One region of the Methylobacterium sp. 77 genome, then DNA from elsewhere that is predicted to be linked to it. Evidence: riboswitches for the same ligand, from Rfam matches in the RefSeq annotation. Region 1 holds a riboswitch; the other holds the start of a gene.
What was found. A riboswitch is a leader RNA that binds a small molecule or an ion and turns the genes downstream of it on or off. The one in region 1 is predicted to bind thiamine pyrophosphate.

Region 1 (7,553 bases):
GGCCTCGGCCGGCAACCTCTCAATCACACAATCGGTGCTGAGCATGCTCGCCGAGGGCGTATCCGACGACGATGGTGAGCCGACGCTGAAGATCACCGAAACGACGACGATGTTCCAGGCCGCCCAGCTCATCGGCAAGGCGATCCGTCGTGTCCGCATCGTCGAGAAGGCCGGGTTCGAGGCGGCCAACCTGCGGTTCTCGATCTCTCTGTTGTTCGGCGGCCAGATCGGCAACGAGCCGATGCGCCTGTTCCTGATCTACTCGGCCGGGAACTTCATAGAGTGCAGCACCGATGCGCCGTTCCTCCAGATCGGCGAACATAAATACGGCAAGCCGATCCTCGACCGTGCCGTGAAATTCGAGACCGAACTTTACGATGCCTTGAAGGTCAGCCTCGTCTCCATGGATTCGACCATGCGCTCGAATCTCGGTGTCGGATTGCCCATCGATATTGCCGTGGCGAGGCGCGGCGCTCTCGACCTCGAGGTCAGCCATCGGATCGAGGCGGGGGAATCGTACTTCCACGACCTCCGGGAGCGTTGGTCGGCGGCCCTGCGCGCCGCGCACCGCGCTATCCCCCGGCCGCCTTACGGCCCTGCGGCACGCTAGCCTCTGCCGTCCCAGGCTTTCAGGTAGGCGCGCACCGCAGCGCTCGGGTCATCCGCTCTCATTACCCCACCCATGACGACGATTCCGGCAAAACCGGCATCGCGGCAGGAATGGAGGTTTTCGGATGTGATGCCGCCGAGAGCAAAGACCGGGATTCTCAGATCGCGACGGGACCGAAGAGCGTCGGGTCCGAGTGCCGGCCCGTATCCAGGCTTGCTCGGCGTCGCGAAGATCGGGCTCAACGTGGCGTAATCCACGCCGGCCTGCTCGGCGCGGGCGACATCGTCTGGAGAATGAGCCGAGACGCCGATCAGGCACCCCGGCGGAAGATCGCGCCGTGCCGTGGTGATGTCCTCGAAAGTCGCATGACCGCCAAGATGGACGCCATCGGCACCGACGGCGCGGGCGAGCATAACGTCTCCGCCGACGACAAGCCGGGCACCGGCCATGCGCACCGCACGCATCACCGCTTCAGCGAGGGATCGCCGCGCGGCCGTGTCGAGATCGCGATCCCTGAACCAGATCCAGCGAGCGCCCCCCGAGAGCGACGCAACCACTCTCTCGACCAAGGGGCGCGTGCTGCCCGTTCGATCCGTCACGACGAGAAGCGGTGATAGAGCCGGCGTCACGAACCGACGAGACCAAGCTGCGGGCTCGACGGTTCGGCGCGGCCCCGCTTGGGGATGCGGCCGGCGAGATGGGCGAGGCGGCCGGCTTCGACGGCGTGGCGCATGGCGCGGGCCATGCGCACGGGATCGTCGGCCTTGGCGACGGCGGTGTTGAGGAGGCAGCCGGCTGCTCCGAGTTCCATCGCCACGACGGCATCGGAAGCGGTGCCGATTCCCGCATCGACGATGACGGGCACGCTGGCGCGTCGACAGATCAGTTCGAGATTGGCGGGATTGGCCACCCCCATCCCCGAGCCGATGAGCGACCCCATCGGCATGACCGCCGCACAGCCGATATCGGCGAGCCGCTGGCACACGACGGGATCGTCGTTGCAATAGGGCAGTACGATGAACCCGTCATCGACGAGATGGCGGCAGGCTTCCAGCAATTCGGAGACGTCCGGGTAGAGCGTTTCCCGATCGCCGATGACCTCGACCTTGATCCAGTTCGTATCGAGCGCCTCGCGTGCCAGTTCCGCCGTCATGATCGCGTCGCGCGCGGTTTCGCATCCAGCGGTATTGGGCAGGAAGCGATATCCCTTGAGGCGCCTCACCGTGTCCGACCCATGGCCCTGGAGCGAGACCCGGCGGATCGATGCGGTGACGATCTCGGCCCCGGAAGCCTCGACGGCATCGACCATGATGCTCTGCGTCGGATAACCCGCCGTGCCGATGAAGAGCCGTGAACTCAAGGCCACGCCGGCGATGACGAGCGCATCCTCGGCGGCGGCTTCGATCGTGTGTCCGTTCATGAGCTTGATCCTTCGACTATCCTATCCGCCCTGCATGGCGCGCACGATCTCGACCTTGTCGCCCTCCGCGACCGGGGTTGCCTCCCAGTCGCGTCGGCGGATGACCGTGCCGTTCAACGCAATCGCGATCCCTTGCGGGCTTTCGATTCCCGTCTCCTCCGCCTCGATCAGGAAGAGGCCGGAAAGGTCGGCGGCCTCGATCTCGCGCAGGTTTCCGTTGATGGTGAGCCTCATGCGAAGGCCCTCCTTTCCGCGCGCGCCGGCCGCTGAAATCTGGCGAGGCCGAAGCCGCCAGCGAAACCGGGCAGCGCACCTTCGACGATCAGGGCGGCGACGGCATCTGCGGTCGCGGGAGCCAGAAGGTAGCCGTTGCGATGATGGCCGGTGGCCGCGACGAGACCGGGAGCGAGCCTGTCGATGATCGGCGCATCATCGTCGGATGTCGGCCTGAAGCCACTCCAGACCGCCTCGACTTCCATCTCCTCGATGCCGGGCAGGACGCGCCTCGCCCCTTCCAGCAGAGCATAGAGGCCGCCGGCCGTGACGCCGGGAACGAAGCCGCAATCCTCCACAGTGGCGCCGATGATGAGATGCCCGTCGGCTTTCGGAGCCATGTGAACCTGCTCGGTCCAGACCATGTGCGAGAGATTGCCCGTCCGGGCGTTGGTCTTCAGAGCGAGCGACTGGCCACGCAAGGGTCGCACCGGCAGGGCGAGTTCATCCGGGAGGAGCCCGGCTTCGCCGCTCCAGGCACCGGCTGCGAGAATCACGACCCCGGCCGACATCTGCCCGCGAGGCGTCGTCACGCCACGGACACGACCGCCTTCCCAATCGAGCGCCTCGACCGGACAATGCTCGACGATGACGACGCCGGCGGCCTGGGCGGCACGAGTGAGTGCCGCCATGACGAGGCGCGGATCGACCTGATGATCCTCCGCGCAGAACAGGCCGGCCGTGACCGAGGGACGCAAAGCCGGCTCTCGGGCACGAACCTCCATTCCGGAAAGCCAGCGTGCTGAGAGGCCGGACCGGACCTGCAGATCGTGCCGAAACCGCAGGCGGTCGACCTCGTCGCGGCCGATCGCCAGCACGAGGGTCCCCTCCTCCCGGTAGTCGATGCCGATACCGGAAGCGGTCTGGAGATCGTCACGAAACCCTGGCCAGCGCGCCAGGCTCTCCAACGCCAGCGGCAGGAGCGGATCAGAACCGGGTTCGTGTTCGGCGGCTGGGGCCAGCATGCCGGTGGCCGCGAGGCTCGCCCCGGCGCCGACCGTATCGCGCTCGATCACCGTCACGGTGAGACCGGCCTCGGCCAGACGCCAAGCCGACGAAAGTCCGATCAGCCCGGCGCCGACGACAACGACGTCGCTTCGCTCAGGAAGCGTAGCGGCTTCGATGGCGATACCGGTGGTTCGGCGCGAACCGATTGTTGATGTGGCTGAGACGTCCAACAGGAACCTCCGCGATGATCCGCAGAGATTGGTGTCCTTCCGCTTCTGATCCGAAGCATGCCGGGCTTCCGATGAGAAAAACCCGCGGTCCAATCCCTACGCCGGTATGAGCCGGTTCAGGTTCAAAGGATTTCCGCGCTGCCCGGACTCACGGTCCAAGCTCATCGGTTTCTCAGCCCCTTGACGGGGATCTCCCTGGAACGTGCCTGATGTGGGCAAGGATCACGCTTCGGTCAATCCCCGGACGCGCGAAACCGTATTCAGAGTGCTGCGGGTGTTCGCCCCGGCCGGTAGACGCCCATCGGCTCGACGAACCCGTCGAGATCGTGCTCCCCAAGGGATTCAGACTCGTCCCAGAGGAAATCGACGAAGGGCTTCGACATGAGAAGCGGCTCGCCGAGAGTCTTGTTCAAGCGGGCGAGCCGGCTCGCGAGATTCACGTCGCGGCCGATGACCGTGAAGTCGAGCCGAGCGCCGGAGCCGACATTGCCGTAGGCGGCTTCACCGTGATGAAGCGCGATTCCGGCAACGACCGGCTGCGCGAAGCGGCCGATGGCATTGGCCTCGTCGAGGGCGGACAGAGCGGTCCGGGCAGCGATGAGAGCGCCTTTGGCGGCACCGCCGAGATCGTCGCCGCGCTCGCGGAAGATCGCCAGCAACCCATCGCCGAGATACTTCAGCACCTCGCCGCCTTCGCGCTCCACCGCCGGTACAAGGCAATCGAAGAAAATGTTGAGGAGATCGACGGCCTCTTCCGGCGTCATATTCGCCGAAATCTGGGTGTAGTCACGCATGTCGGCGAACAGGATCGCCGAGCGGATGCGCTTGACCTGCCCACGGCGGATGTCACCCGAGAGGATCGCGCGGTGAGGCTCGTCGCCGACATAGATGCGCAGCACCTGATCCAGCGTCTTGTTGACGATCCGCATCTCCATCACGGCCGCCAGGGTCGGCATGACGAAGCGCAGAATGGCGATGTCCTCGTCCCGAAAACCATTGGGAGCGCGGGTCGCGAAGGTGATGCCGTTACGCGTGCCGTTGGTGAAGAACAACGGTGCGACGATGTAATGGGTGTACCCCCCGGCCTTCAGGTCGGGAATGATCGAGTAGTGCAGATCCAACGGCTGTTTCAGGTCGACGATGAGCCATTCGCCGGTCTCGTGGACAGTGAAGAAAGGGCTCTCCTGATAGGCCCTGTCGGACGCATCTCCGTGCGGGAACAGGCGGACCGTCGATCCCGTCTCACGAGTCCAGAAGCGGCCGACACCGGAATATTCGGAGTGCAGCGTGTCGATGGCGGTCGAAGCACGATCGACCGGCACACCAAGTCCGTTCAGCCGCTCCGACATCCCGGCCAGGAGGTCGTCAGCCTGCGGCAGACGCGCACCTTCGCTCAGCAGCCAATCCCGCAATGCCACGCAATCCTGCAATGCGCCGAACGGAACGTCGTTGGCCTCCGATCCGTCTGCATCGGCAGTCGGCGGAGGATGAGGCGGACCGAGTTCAAGCATAACGCCAAGGTGGGTCGGAGAGGGGCGAGCGGCAACGGGTGCCGCGAAGATCGTCACGATTTCCGAAGTCGGGTGTCGCTCAAGTCGTGCCATGATAAGGTGAAAAATACCATCACCGGTCGCACGGGACGCAGACGTTCTTTCATGTCATCGAGCTTGCCTATGCGTATCGCACTCGCGTCTTTCGCCGTCGTGACGCTCCTCGCGCTCCAAGGAACCGCAGGAGCGGAGCCTGCATTGCTCCCATCCGCCAACAATCCGATGCCAGCTCCCGCCAATCCGGGAGACCATGCTTTCAAGCCGACGGCATCGAGCTTCGCGCAAGCGAACGAGGCCAGCGTCCGTCGCCAGGCCGCCTTCAACAAACGAATCGCTCGGCGCGGCGAACGGGCGATCTCATCGCTGTGTGACGGCTGCAGAGCGAGGGCCCATCGGCATAAGCCGAAGGTCACGGGTAACGTGAGCCCGAGTGTAGGGCGCGGCATGCCCGATTCCGAGAGCATCTATTCGAGAGGGCGAGGGTTCGATCCTTCGCTGGCCGGAAGCGATTGAGAAATCGGCTTTTTTTAAAGAGCCAGCCTCAACGACAACGGCGCACCGAAAGGTGCGCCGTTGTCGTAATGGTCCGAGACATCTCTCATCCCGACGAGCGGGACGTTTCGTTCTTAGTTGTCGAGGAAGCTCCGCAGCTTCCTCGAGCGGCTCGGGTGCTTCAGCTTGCGGAGCGCCTTCGCCTCGATCTGACGAATACGCTCGCGGGTCACCGAGAATTGCTGGCCGACCTCTTCGAGAGTGTGGTCGGTGTTCATGCCGATGCCGAAGCGCATTCGCAGCACGCGCTCCTCGCGCGGCGTGAGTGAAGCCAGAACGCGCGTGGTGGTCTCGCGCAGGTTCGACTGGATTGCCGCGTCGATCGGCAAGACGACGTTCTTGTCCTCGATGAAGTCGCCGAGATGCGAATCTTCCTCGTCGCCGATAGGCGTCTCGAGCGAGATCGGCTCCTTAGCGATCTTGAGGACTTTTCGCACCTTCTCGAGAGGCATGGCCAACTTCTCGGCCAATTCCTCCGGGGTCGGCTCGCGCCCGATCTCGTGCAGCATCTGGCGCGACGTGCGGACGATCTTGTTGATCGTCTCGATCATATGGACCGGGATGCGGATGGTCCGGGCCTGATCGGCGATCGAACGGGTGATCGCCTGCCTGATCCACCAAGTGGCGTAGGTCGAGAACTTGTAGCCGCGGCGATATTCGAACTTATCGACGGCCTTCATGAGGCCGATATTGCCCTCCTGGATCAGGTCCAGGAACTGCAGGCCGCGATTGGTGTATTTTTTGGCGATCGAGATCACGAGGCGGAGGTTGGCCTCGATCATCTCCTTCTTGGCCTGACGGGCTTCGCGCTCGCCCTTCTGGACCATGTTGACGATCTTGCGGTACTCGCCGATCTCCAGCCCCGTCTCGGAGGCGAGAGTCAGGATCTGCTCACGCAGGTCGGCGACCTGCTTGGCACCTTTCTCGACGAGGTTCTTCCAGCCCTTGCCGCCGAGCTTACCGACCCGCTCCATCCAGTTCGGATCGAGTTCCCAGCCCTGGTAGTGCCGCAGGAATTCATCGCGGGCGACGCCGTGGCTCTCGGCATAGCGCATGAGGCGGCCCTCATGGCTGATCAGTCGCTTGTTGATGTCGTAGAGCTGCTCGACCAGCGCCTCGATGCGGTTCGAGTTCAACGACAGGGACTTCACGTCGGCGACGACGGTATCCTTGAGATCGCTCTGTTTCTGGTTCTGCCCGGAGGTCTGCGTGCCGCCGCCGGCCTTCAGCTCGGCATGCTCGTTCTGGAGCTTGCGAAGCTTCTTGTAGTTGTTGGCGATGTTGTCGAACGTCTCGAGAACGCGCGGCTTGATCTCGGCTTCCATCGCCGCGAGCGAGACGTTGTTCTCCATGTCGTCGTCGTCGTCGCTGCCCTCGGCGGGGATCGGCGCCTCGGCCTCGGAATCTTCGCTCTCTTCGCCCTCGGTAAGCTGCGGCGCGTTCTTCGCGTCCGGGCCGGCATAGGTGGCTTCGAGATCGATGATGTCGCGCAGGAGCACCCGGCCGTCGACGAGCTCGTCGCGCCAGATGATGATGGCCTGGAACGTCAGCGGGCTTTCGCAGAGGCCCGCGATCATTGCCTCGCGGCCGGCCTCGATACGCTTGGCGATCGCGATCTCGCCCTCGCGGGAGAGAAGCTCCACCGAGCCCATCTCGCGCAGGTACATGCGCACCGGGTCATCGGTGCGGTCGGTCGGCTCCTTGGCGGTCGTCTCGCGCACGGCCAATGGCTTGGCCGGGGCGATCTCGGCGACTTCCGTACCCTCGGCAGCGTCGTCGTCGTCGGACGCCTCGCCGCTCGCCGGCTTGTCGCCGCCGGCATCTTCGGTCTCTTCCGCCTCGACGACGTTGATGCCCATTTCGGAGAGCTGCGACAGCACATCCTCGAGCTGGTCCGGATCGGACTGGCCCTCGGGCAGCACCTCGTTGATCTCCTCGTAGGTGATGTAACCGCGCTTCTTGGCGAGCTT
Region 2 (7,553 bases), 1.5 Mb from region 1:
CGACGAGGTGATCACGGGCTTCGGCCGGCTCGGTGCGGCCTTCGGAGCCGAGCGCCTCGGCGTGATCCCCGACATGATCACCTTCGCCAAGGGCATCACCAACGGCATCGTGCCGATGGGCGGCGTCATCGTGCGCAAGGAGATCTACGACACGTTCATGACCGGCCCGGCCTCGGCGGTGGAGCTGTTCCACGGCTACACCTATTCGGGCCATCCCCTGGCGGCGGCGGTGGCGCATGCCTCCCTCGACCTGATGGAGGAGGGCGACCTGTTCGGCCGGGTGCGCGAGCTCGAGCCGATCCTGGAAGCGGCCGTCCATTCGCTGCGCGACGAGCCGGGTATCAAGGACATCCGGAATTTCGGCCTCACGGCGGCGGTCGATCTCGAACCGACGCCGGGGCAGCCCGGAGCGCGCGCCTTGCGAATCTTCGAGCGCGGCTTGCGCGAGGGCATCCTCCTGCGCTTCACCGGCGATACCATCGCGATGGGACCACCCTTCATCTCGACCCCCGCCGAGATCACCGGCATGATCGAGATGCTGCGCGGCCTCATCCGCGCCGAAGCCTGATCGTCCCGTCGACCGTGCTCGCGAAGGCGAGCATGGTTCGATGTCCGAGCGGGAAAAGCGGCCCGATGCGGACGGCCCCCGAGCCGCGCCCGATCCCCTCCCTCGACACAAGGAACATTCAGACCATGCCCCTCATGCGCTTCGATATTCTGGAAGGCCGCACGGATGCCGAACTGAAGACGCTGCTCGATGCCGCGCACGAGGCGATGCTGGAGGCGTTCAACGTTCCGCCGGGCGACCGCTACCAGATCGTCACCGAGCACAAGCCCTCGCGGATGATCGTCGAGGATACCGGGCTCGACATCCCGCGCACCAAGGACGTGGTGGTGGTCCAGATGATCACCCGGCCGCGCGGCAAGGAGAAGAAGCAGCTGTTCTACCGGCTGCTGACCGAGAAGCTCGAAGCCGCCTGCGGTATCGCTCCGGCCGATGTCATGGTCTCGACCGTGGAGAATACCGACGAGGATTGGTCCTTCGGTCACGGCCGGGCGCAGTTCCTCACCGGTGAGCTTTAGGGCTCCCGCCCGCACCGCTCCCAGCCTGCTTTACTGGCGGAACGCCGACCATGCATGTCCTCATCCTCGGCGGCGGTGTCGTCGGCGTCACCGCGGCCTATTATCTGGCCAAGGCCGGCCACCGCGTCACCGTGGTGGAACGGCAGGCCGGAGTCGGGCTCGAGACCAGCTTCGCCAATGCGGGTCAGGTCTCGCCGGGATATTCGGCGCCCTGGGCGGCCCCCGGCATTCCGTTGAAGGCGATGAAGTGGCTGATGATGCGCCACCGGCCTCTCGTCGTCTGGCCGAGCTTCGAGCCGCGCTTCTATGGCTGGCTCGCCCGCATGCTGGCGAATTGCACGGAGGAGGCCTACCAGCGCAACAAGGGCCGGATGGTGCGCCTCGCCGAATACAGCCGCGATGTGCTGCGCGACCTGCGCGCCGAGACCGGCATCGCCTACGATCACCGCGAGCAGGGCACGCTTCAGCTGTTCCGGACCGCCAAGCAACTCGACCATGTCGGCGACGACACCCGCGTCCTCGATACTTACGGCGTGCCCTATGCGGTGCTCGACCCGGCCGGCTGCATCGCCGCCGAACCGGCCTTGGCGCGGGTGGCCGGAACCTTCGTCGGCGGCCTTCGGCTACCGGGAGACGAGACCGGCGACGCCCACCTCTTCACCCAGCGTCTCGCCGCACTCTGCGAAGGCCTCGGCGTGGTCTTCCGCTACGGCACGGCCATCACCGGGCTGCGCGGCGAGGGCGACCGGATCGTCGGCGTGGCGACGGCCGCGGGCGAAATCCTGACCGCCGATGCCTATGTCGCCTCCATGGGCAGCTACACGCCGGCGCTGCTGCGTCCCTTCGGCATCGACCTGCCGATCTATCCGGTGAAGGGCTATTCCCTCACCCTGCCGGTCACCGATGCCGAGGCGGCTCCGGTCTCCACGGTGATGGACGAGACCTACAAGGTCGCGATCACGCGGCTCGGCGACCGCATCCGGGTCGGCGGCACCGCCGAACTCGCCGGCTTCAGCGCGATCCTGCGCGGACCGCGTCGCGAGACCCTGGTGCGCTCGGTGAGCGACCTGTTCCCGGCGGGCGGCGACGTCGCCCAGGCCAAGTTCTGGACCGGCCTGCGGCCGATGACGCCGGACGGGACGCCGATCGTCGGCGCCACGCGCCTCTCCAACCTCTACACCAATACCGGCCACGGCACCCTGGGCTGGACCATGGCCTGCGGCTCCGGGCGGGTACTGGCCGATCTCATCTCCGACCGCACGCCCGATATCGCCACCCCGGACCTCGCGGTCAGCCGCTACGCCGGAGGCGTTTGAGGCGGGTCCCCTTCGATCGCCGAGGAGTACAGGGCGATCGAGGCCGAATGCCCTCTCGCGCCGAGACGCGAGAGGGCGGGGTCGAGGCGGATTATTCCGCCGCGTCGACGTAGAGCTTGCCGCCCTCGGCCTGGAACTCGGCCGATTTCGCCGCCATGCCGGCCTCGCGCTCGGCCTGGCTCATCGGCGTCGCCTCGCCCAGCACCTGTCCGGCCGCTTCCATCGCCAGAACCTCGGCGCGCAGATCCTGCGTGATCTTCATCGAGCAGAATTTCGGGCCGCACATCGAGCAGAAATGGGCGACCTTGTGGGCGTCCTTCGGCAGGGTCTCGTCGTGGTAGGCGCGCGCCGTGTCCGGATCGAGGGAGAGGTTGAACTGGTCCTCCCAGCGGAAGTCGAAGCGGGCGCGGCTGAGCGCGTCGTCGCGCAGCTGCGCCGCCGGGTGGCCCTTGGCGAGATCGGCGGCATGGGCCGCGATCTTGTAGGTGATCACGCCTTCCTTGACGTCGTCGCGGTTGGGCAGCCCGAGATGCTCCTTCGGGGTGACGTAGCAGAGCATGGCGCAGCCGAACCAGCCGATCATGGCGGCGCCGATGCCCGACGTGATGTGGTCGTAGCCGGGGGCGATGTCGGTGGTCAGCGGGCCGAGGGTGTAGAACGGCGCCTCGCCGCACTCCTCCAGCTGCTTTTCCATGTTCACCTTGATCTTGTGCATCGGCACGTGGCCGGGGCCCTCGATCATGGTCTGGCAGCCCTTGTCCCAGGCGATCTTGGTGAGTTCGCCCAGCGTCTCCAACTCGGCGAACTGGGCCGCGTCGTTGGCATCCGCGATGGAACCGGGACGCAGACCGTCACCGAGCGAGAACGAGACGTCGTAGGCCCGCATGATGTCGCAGATCTCGTCGAACCGCTCGTAGAGGAACGATTCCCGGTGCCCGGCGAGGCACCAGCGCGCCATGATCGAGCCGCCTCGGCTGACGATGCCGGTGACCCGGCGCGCCGTGAGCGGCACATGCGCGAGGCGGACGCCGGCATGGATGGTGAAATAGTCGATGCCCTGCTCGGCCTGCTCGATGAGCGTGTCCTTGAAGACCTCCCAATCGAGCTTGAGCGGATCGCCGCCGACCTTCTCCAGCGCCTGGTAGATCGGCACCGTGCCGATCGGGACGGGGGAGTTGCGCACGATCCACGAGCGGATGTTGTGGATGTTGCGGCCGGTGGACAGGTCCATCACCGTGTCGGCGCCCCAGCGGGTCGCCCAGACCAGCTTCTCGACCTCTTCGGCGGCCGACGAGGTCACGGCGGAATTGCCGATATTGGCGTTGATCTTGACGAGGAAGTTGCGGCCGATCGCCATCGGCTCGACTTCGGGGTGGTTGATGTTGGCCGGGATGATGGCGCGGCCGCGCGCCACTTCCTCACGCACGAATTCCGGCGTGATGAAGGCCGGAAGGGACGCGCCGAAGCTGTTGCCGTCGGCCAGGGCGGTCTGCGCCCCCTCGAGCATCGTCTCGCGAGCGAGGTTCTCGCGGTGGGCGACGTAGATCATCTCCTCGGTGATGATCCCGGCCTTGGCGAATTCGTACTGTGTCACCAGCTGGCCGGGGCCTGCCTTGCGGATCTGGCGCGTCGCCGGACAAGGGGCGACGAGCTTGTCCTCGGGGACGAAGCCATTGTCTTCGGGCTTGACCGCGCGCGGCGTGATCGTGGCGTAGCCGCGCTTGGCGATCCACGGATCGCGCAGCAGCGGCAGGCCGCCGTTGAGATCGATCCGGGCGTCGGTCTCGGTGTAGGGACCGGACGGATCGTAGACCCGCACCGGGGCCTCCTTCGGATCGCTCAGCGTGACCTCGCGGAACGGCACCCGGATGTCGTCGCGGCCGGCAACGCTCGCATAGACCTTGCGCGAGCCCATGATCGGGCCGGTGGTCACGGCCTGCGGCTGGCCTTTGGCGGGGTCTTGTCCGGAAAGATCTTTGGGAAGGACGGGTGCGTTCATGTCGGATTCGCTCCTGGCGTGGGAGGCGATCCGGTTCGCAACGGTACGTCAGGACGACGGGCACCCACTCGATCGGAGCAGAAGACCCAAGCGCAGTTCCCGTCCCTCCGCCGGTATGAGCCGGATCAGGTTCAAGGGTCAGGGCTCCAGCCCTCTCTCAGCCCCCTTCACGGGGCTCCCCTCGGAACCATTCGAAAGTCTGCGTTCGCGGTCGCTTTGTCAATCGGGAGGAGAAACATCCACGCCGGAGTGAAAGACGCCCGTCCTCACGGGGGAGCGCCGGGCGCCGACATGATGAGCGACCGATTGCTGTCAAAGCATTGTTTTTAATCCATGCCGGCAGCTTATTATTTGCATTAGGCCTGTGAAACACAAAACAAAGGATCCGATGGAGCTTTATCGAGGCGCTGTGCGTTGTAAATTCTGATTTCCCATTCGACAGTCAGGCTGGTTTCTCATGAACAGGCTCGTTCTTGCATCCGCGGCGCTCATCGGCGCCGTCGCGTTCCTACCGGCGACGGCCGATGCGCGTCCCGGCAAGGGCGGCGGCGGCGGAGCCGGCGTCTTCCATGGCCCGACGATGGGTGGCGGCGGCGGCGGCGGACGCGGCTTCGGCGGCGGAGGGTTCAGCGGTGGCAAGATGGGCGGTGGCGGTGCCGGCGTCTTCCGCGGACCGGTCGTAGGCGGCGGCGGGTTCGCCGGTAATCGCGGCTTCGGTGGCGGTCGAGGCGGTGTCGTCACCGGCCCGACTGTGGTCGGAGGCGGCTACGGTCGCGGCGGCGGCGGCTTCAATCGGGGTTATGGCTACAATCGCGGATATGGCCGGGGCTACGGTTACGGCGGCCTCGGGCTTGGGCTGGGCCTTGGCCTCGCGGGTGCCGGTGTCGGCTACGGTTACGGCAGCGGTTATTACGGCAACGGCTATTACGGTGGCGGCGGCTACGGCGGCGGCTACGCTCCGGCCTATTACGGTGGTGCCGTGGAGGTTCAGCAGGATGTCGGCGGGTCCGATCAGGATGTCGCCTACTGCATCCAGCGCTTCCGTTCCTACGATCAGCGCTCGGGGACCTATCTCGGCAATGACGGCCTGCGTCATCGCTGCCCGCAATAGCATCCGGCGCTCAGGCGGAAACGCCTGAGCCACGATCGCTTGGCAAGAGCCGCAACCGATAAGCCCCGCAATCCGTCGTTGCGGGGCTTTGCCGTGTCGTGAGATCGATCTCAGGCCGCCGCGAAAGGTGGCACGCCCATCGGGCACGCATTCTGCAGGCAGATCTTACGGTCCGGGGCGCACCCGGAATGTTCCAGGGAGCGGCCATTCATGACCTTCGACAGATCGCGGCGCACGATGTTCATGGCGGCGCTGGGCCTCGGCGCCGTACTGGTGCTTCCGGTGTCCAAGTCCGTCGCCGACGAGGGCGGGCGGCTCTCGACCCACGTCCTCGATACGCTGAGCGGCAAACCGGCCGGCGGCATGAAGATCGATTTCTACGTCTCCGAGAACGGTGCCTTCCGCCTCGTGATGCAGATGACGACGAATGCGGATGGCCGGACCGACAAGCCCGTCCTCGTCGGTGACGCCCTGAAGGCCGGAAGCTATCAGTTCGTCTTCCACGTGGGCGAGTACTTCAAGGCGAAGGGCGTGCCCCAGGCCGATCCACCCTTCCTCGACATGGTGCCGGTCCAGTTCTCCATCGCCGATGCCAAGGCCCATTACCATGTGCCGTTGCTGACGACCCCCTGGAGCTACTCGACCTATCGCGGCAGCTGAGGGATGCCGCCGCTTCCCGGTGCGATCCTGTTGGCCGCCCTCGCATGGACGACCCTCGATTCCTCGCCTCTCGTTCGGCCGGTGGTCGAGCGGAGCGCGGAGACGGCCCTCGACATGGCGTCCGTGAACGCCCTGTCGCGGCAGGATTTCGTGCGCACCTTCGGCGGGGTGTTTGAGAATTCACCATGGGTCGCCGAACGCGTGGTCGATGCCAGACCGTTCGCCTCTGCGGCCGCACTGCATGCCGCGATGATGGCGGCGGTACGGGCTGCCTCTCCGGCGGAGATACTCGCATTCCTCAATGCCCATCCCGAACTCGCGGGCGCGGAGGCGCGAGCCGCCCGGATGACCGCACATTCCTCCGCCGAGCAGGGCGGCGCCGGTCTCGACCGGATGACGGAGGCGGATTTCGACCGGTTTGACCGGCTCAACGCCGCCTACCGCGAAAAATTCGGGTTTCCCTTCATCATCGCCGTGCGTGGGCGGACCAAGGATTCCATCCTCGCCGAGTTCGAGCGACGGCTCGGGAATCCACGCGACATCGAACGGGACGCCGCGCTGGCCGAGATCTCCCTCATCACCCGGATGCGACTGGAACGGATCCTCGGCCCCGCCTAGATCGTCGGGCGGGATACGATACCCATCCGATCCATCGCGTGGCTCGAACAAGCCGGCATGCCCGCTTCGACGGGACGCCTCCACTTCGGAAGCCACGTCGTGGCGCGCGTCTTTCATCGCCCCAGTGCGCAGTGAGAAGAGCGGAGTTGTGTCCTTGCGGGCATCTTCCGGCATGGCGTAACGGCATGCCATGGTCGCTCCCGGTTCTCTCCTCGCTCCCGACGACATCGCCCACGTCATCCAGGTCGCACTCGCGCCCGCCTTCCTGCTGACGGCGCTGGCGACGCTGCTCAACGTGTTCTCCACGCGGCTCGGGCGCGTGGCCGACAGGGTCGATGACGCCGCCGCCAGCCTGCAGAAGGCGGATGCGGACGAGGCCGCTCACCTGTCGCGTCAATTGTCCTATCTGCGCCGTCGCTCCTTCATGCTCGATGTCGCGGTCGTCCTCGCCTCGATCGGCAGCATCATGACCGGAATCGCGGTGCTGACGCTGTTCGTGGGGGCGTTGCGCGATGCCGCCACGGCTTCCGTCCTGTTCGGCTGCTTCGGCGTGGCCTTGGTCTGTACGGTGGCCGCCATCGTCGCCTTCCTCGTCGAGATCCTGATGGCGGGCCGCCGTGTCAGGGACGAGGTCGACCGCCGCACGATCGAGGCCTCGGACAGGGAAGCGGGCGAGGCGGATGCGCCGTATCGGGAGTCCCGGTCGAGCCGGTTCTGAGCCTCCGGAGAAAGCCGGCATATCCACGTTCGGGACCGTTCCGCGCCC

Region 2: it holds a riboswitch for thiamine pyrophosphate, as region 1 does, so the genes downstream of both, thiC (phosphomethylpyrimidine synthase ThiC) here and thiO (glycine oxidase ThiO) in region 1, are expected to answer to the same signal.

Annotation. Positions count from the first base shown of each region.
Region 1 is NZ_KB910516.1:2,609,152-2,616,704, forward strand. Features, by position in the region: gene A3OK_RS0112370 (peptidase) at 1-610, shown strand, start outside; gene A3OK_RS0112375 (thiamine phosphate synthase) at 607-1,239, opposite strand; gene A3OK_RS0112380 (thiazole synthase) at 1,236-2,030, opposite strand; gene thiS (sulfur carrier protein ThiS) at 2,052-2,264, opposite strand; gene thiO (glycine oxidase ThiO) at 2,261-3,481, opposite strand; TPP riboswitch at 3,557-3,687, opposite strand; gene A3OK_RS0112395 (adenylate/guanylate cyclase domain-containing protein) at 3,742-4,992, opposite strand; gene rpoD (RNA polymerase sigma factor RpoD) at 5,658-7,553, opposite strand, start outside.
Region 2 is NZ_KB910516.1:4,082,849-4,090,401, forward strand. Features, by position in the region: gene A3OK_RS0119355 (aspartate aminotransferase family protein) at 1-568, shown strand, start outside; gene A3OK_RS0119365 (tautomerase family protein) at 694-1,083, shown strand; gene A3OK_RS0119370 (D-amino acid dehydrogenase) at 1,134-2,399, shown strand; gene thiC (phosphomethylpyrimidine synthase ThiC) at 2,491-4,398, opposite strand; TPP riboswitch at 4,484-4,590, opposite strand; gene A3OK_RS0119380 (BA14K family protein) at 4,856-5,509, shown strand; gene uraH (hydroxyisourate hydrolase) at 5,753-6,169, shown strand; gene uraD (2-oxo-4-hydroxy-4-carboxy-5-ureidoimidazoline decarboxylase) at 6,173-6,787, shown strand; gene A3OK_RS0119400 (DUF2721 domain-containing protein) at 6,978-7,505, shown strand.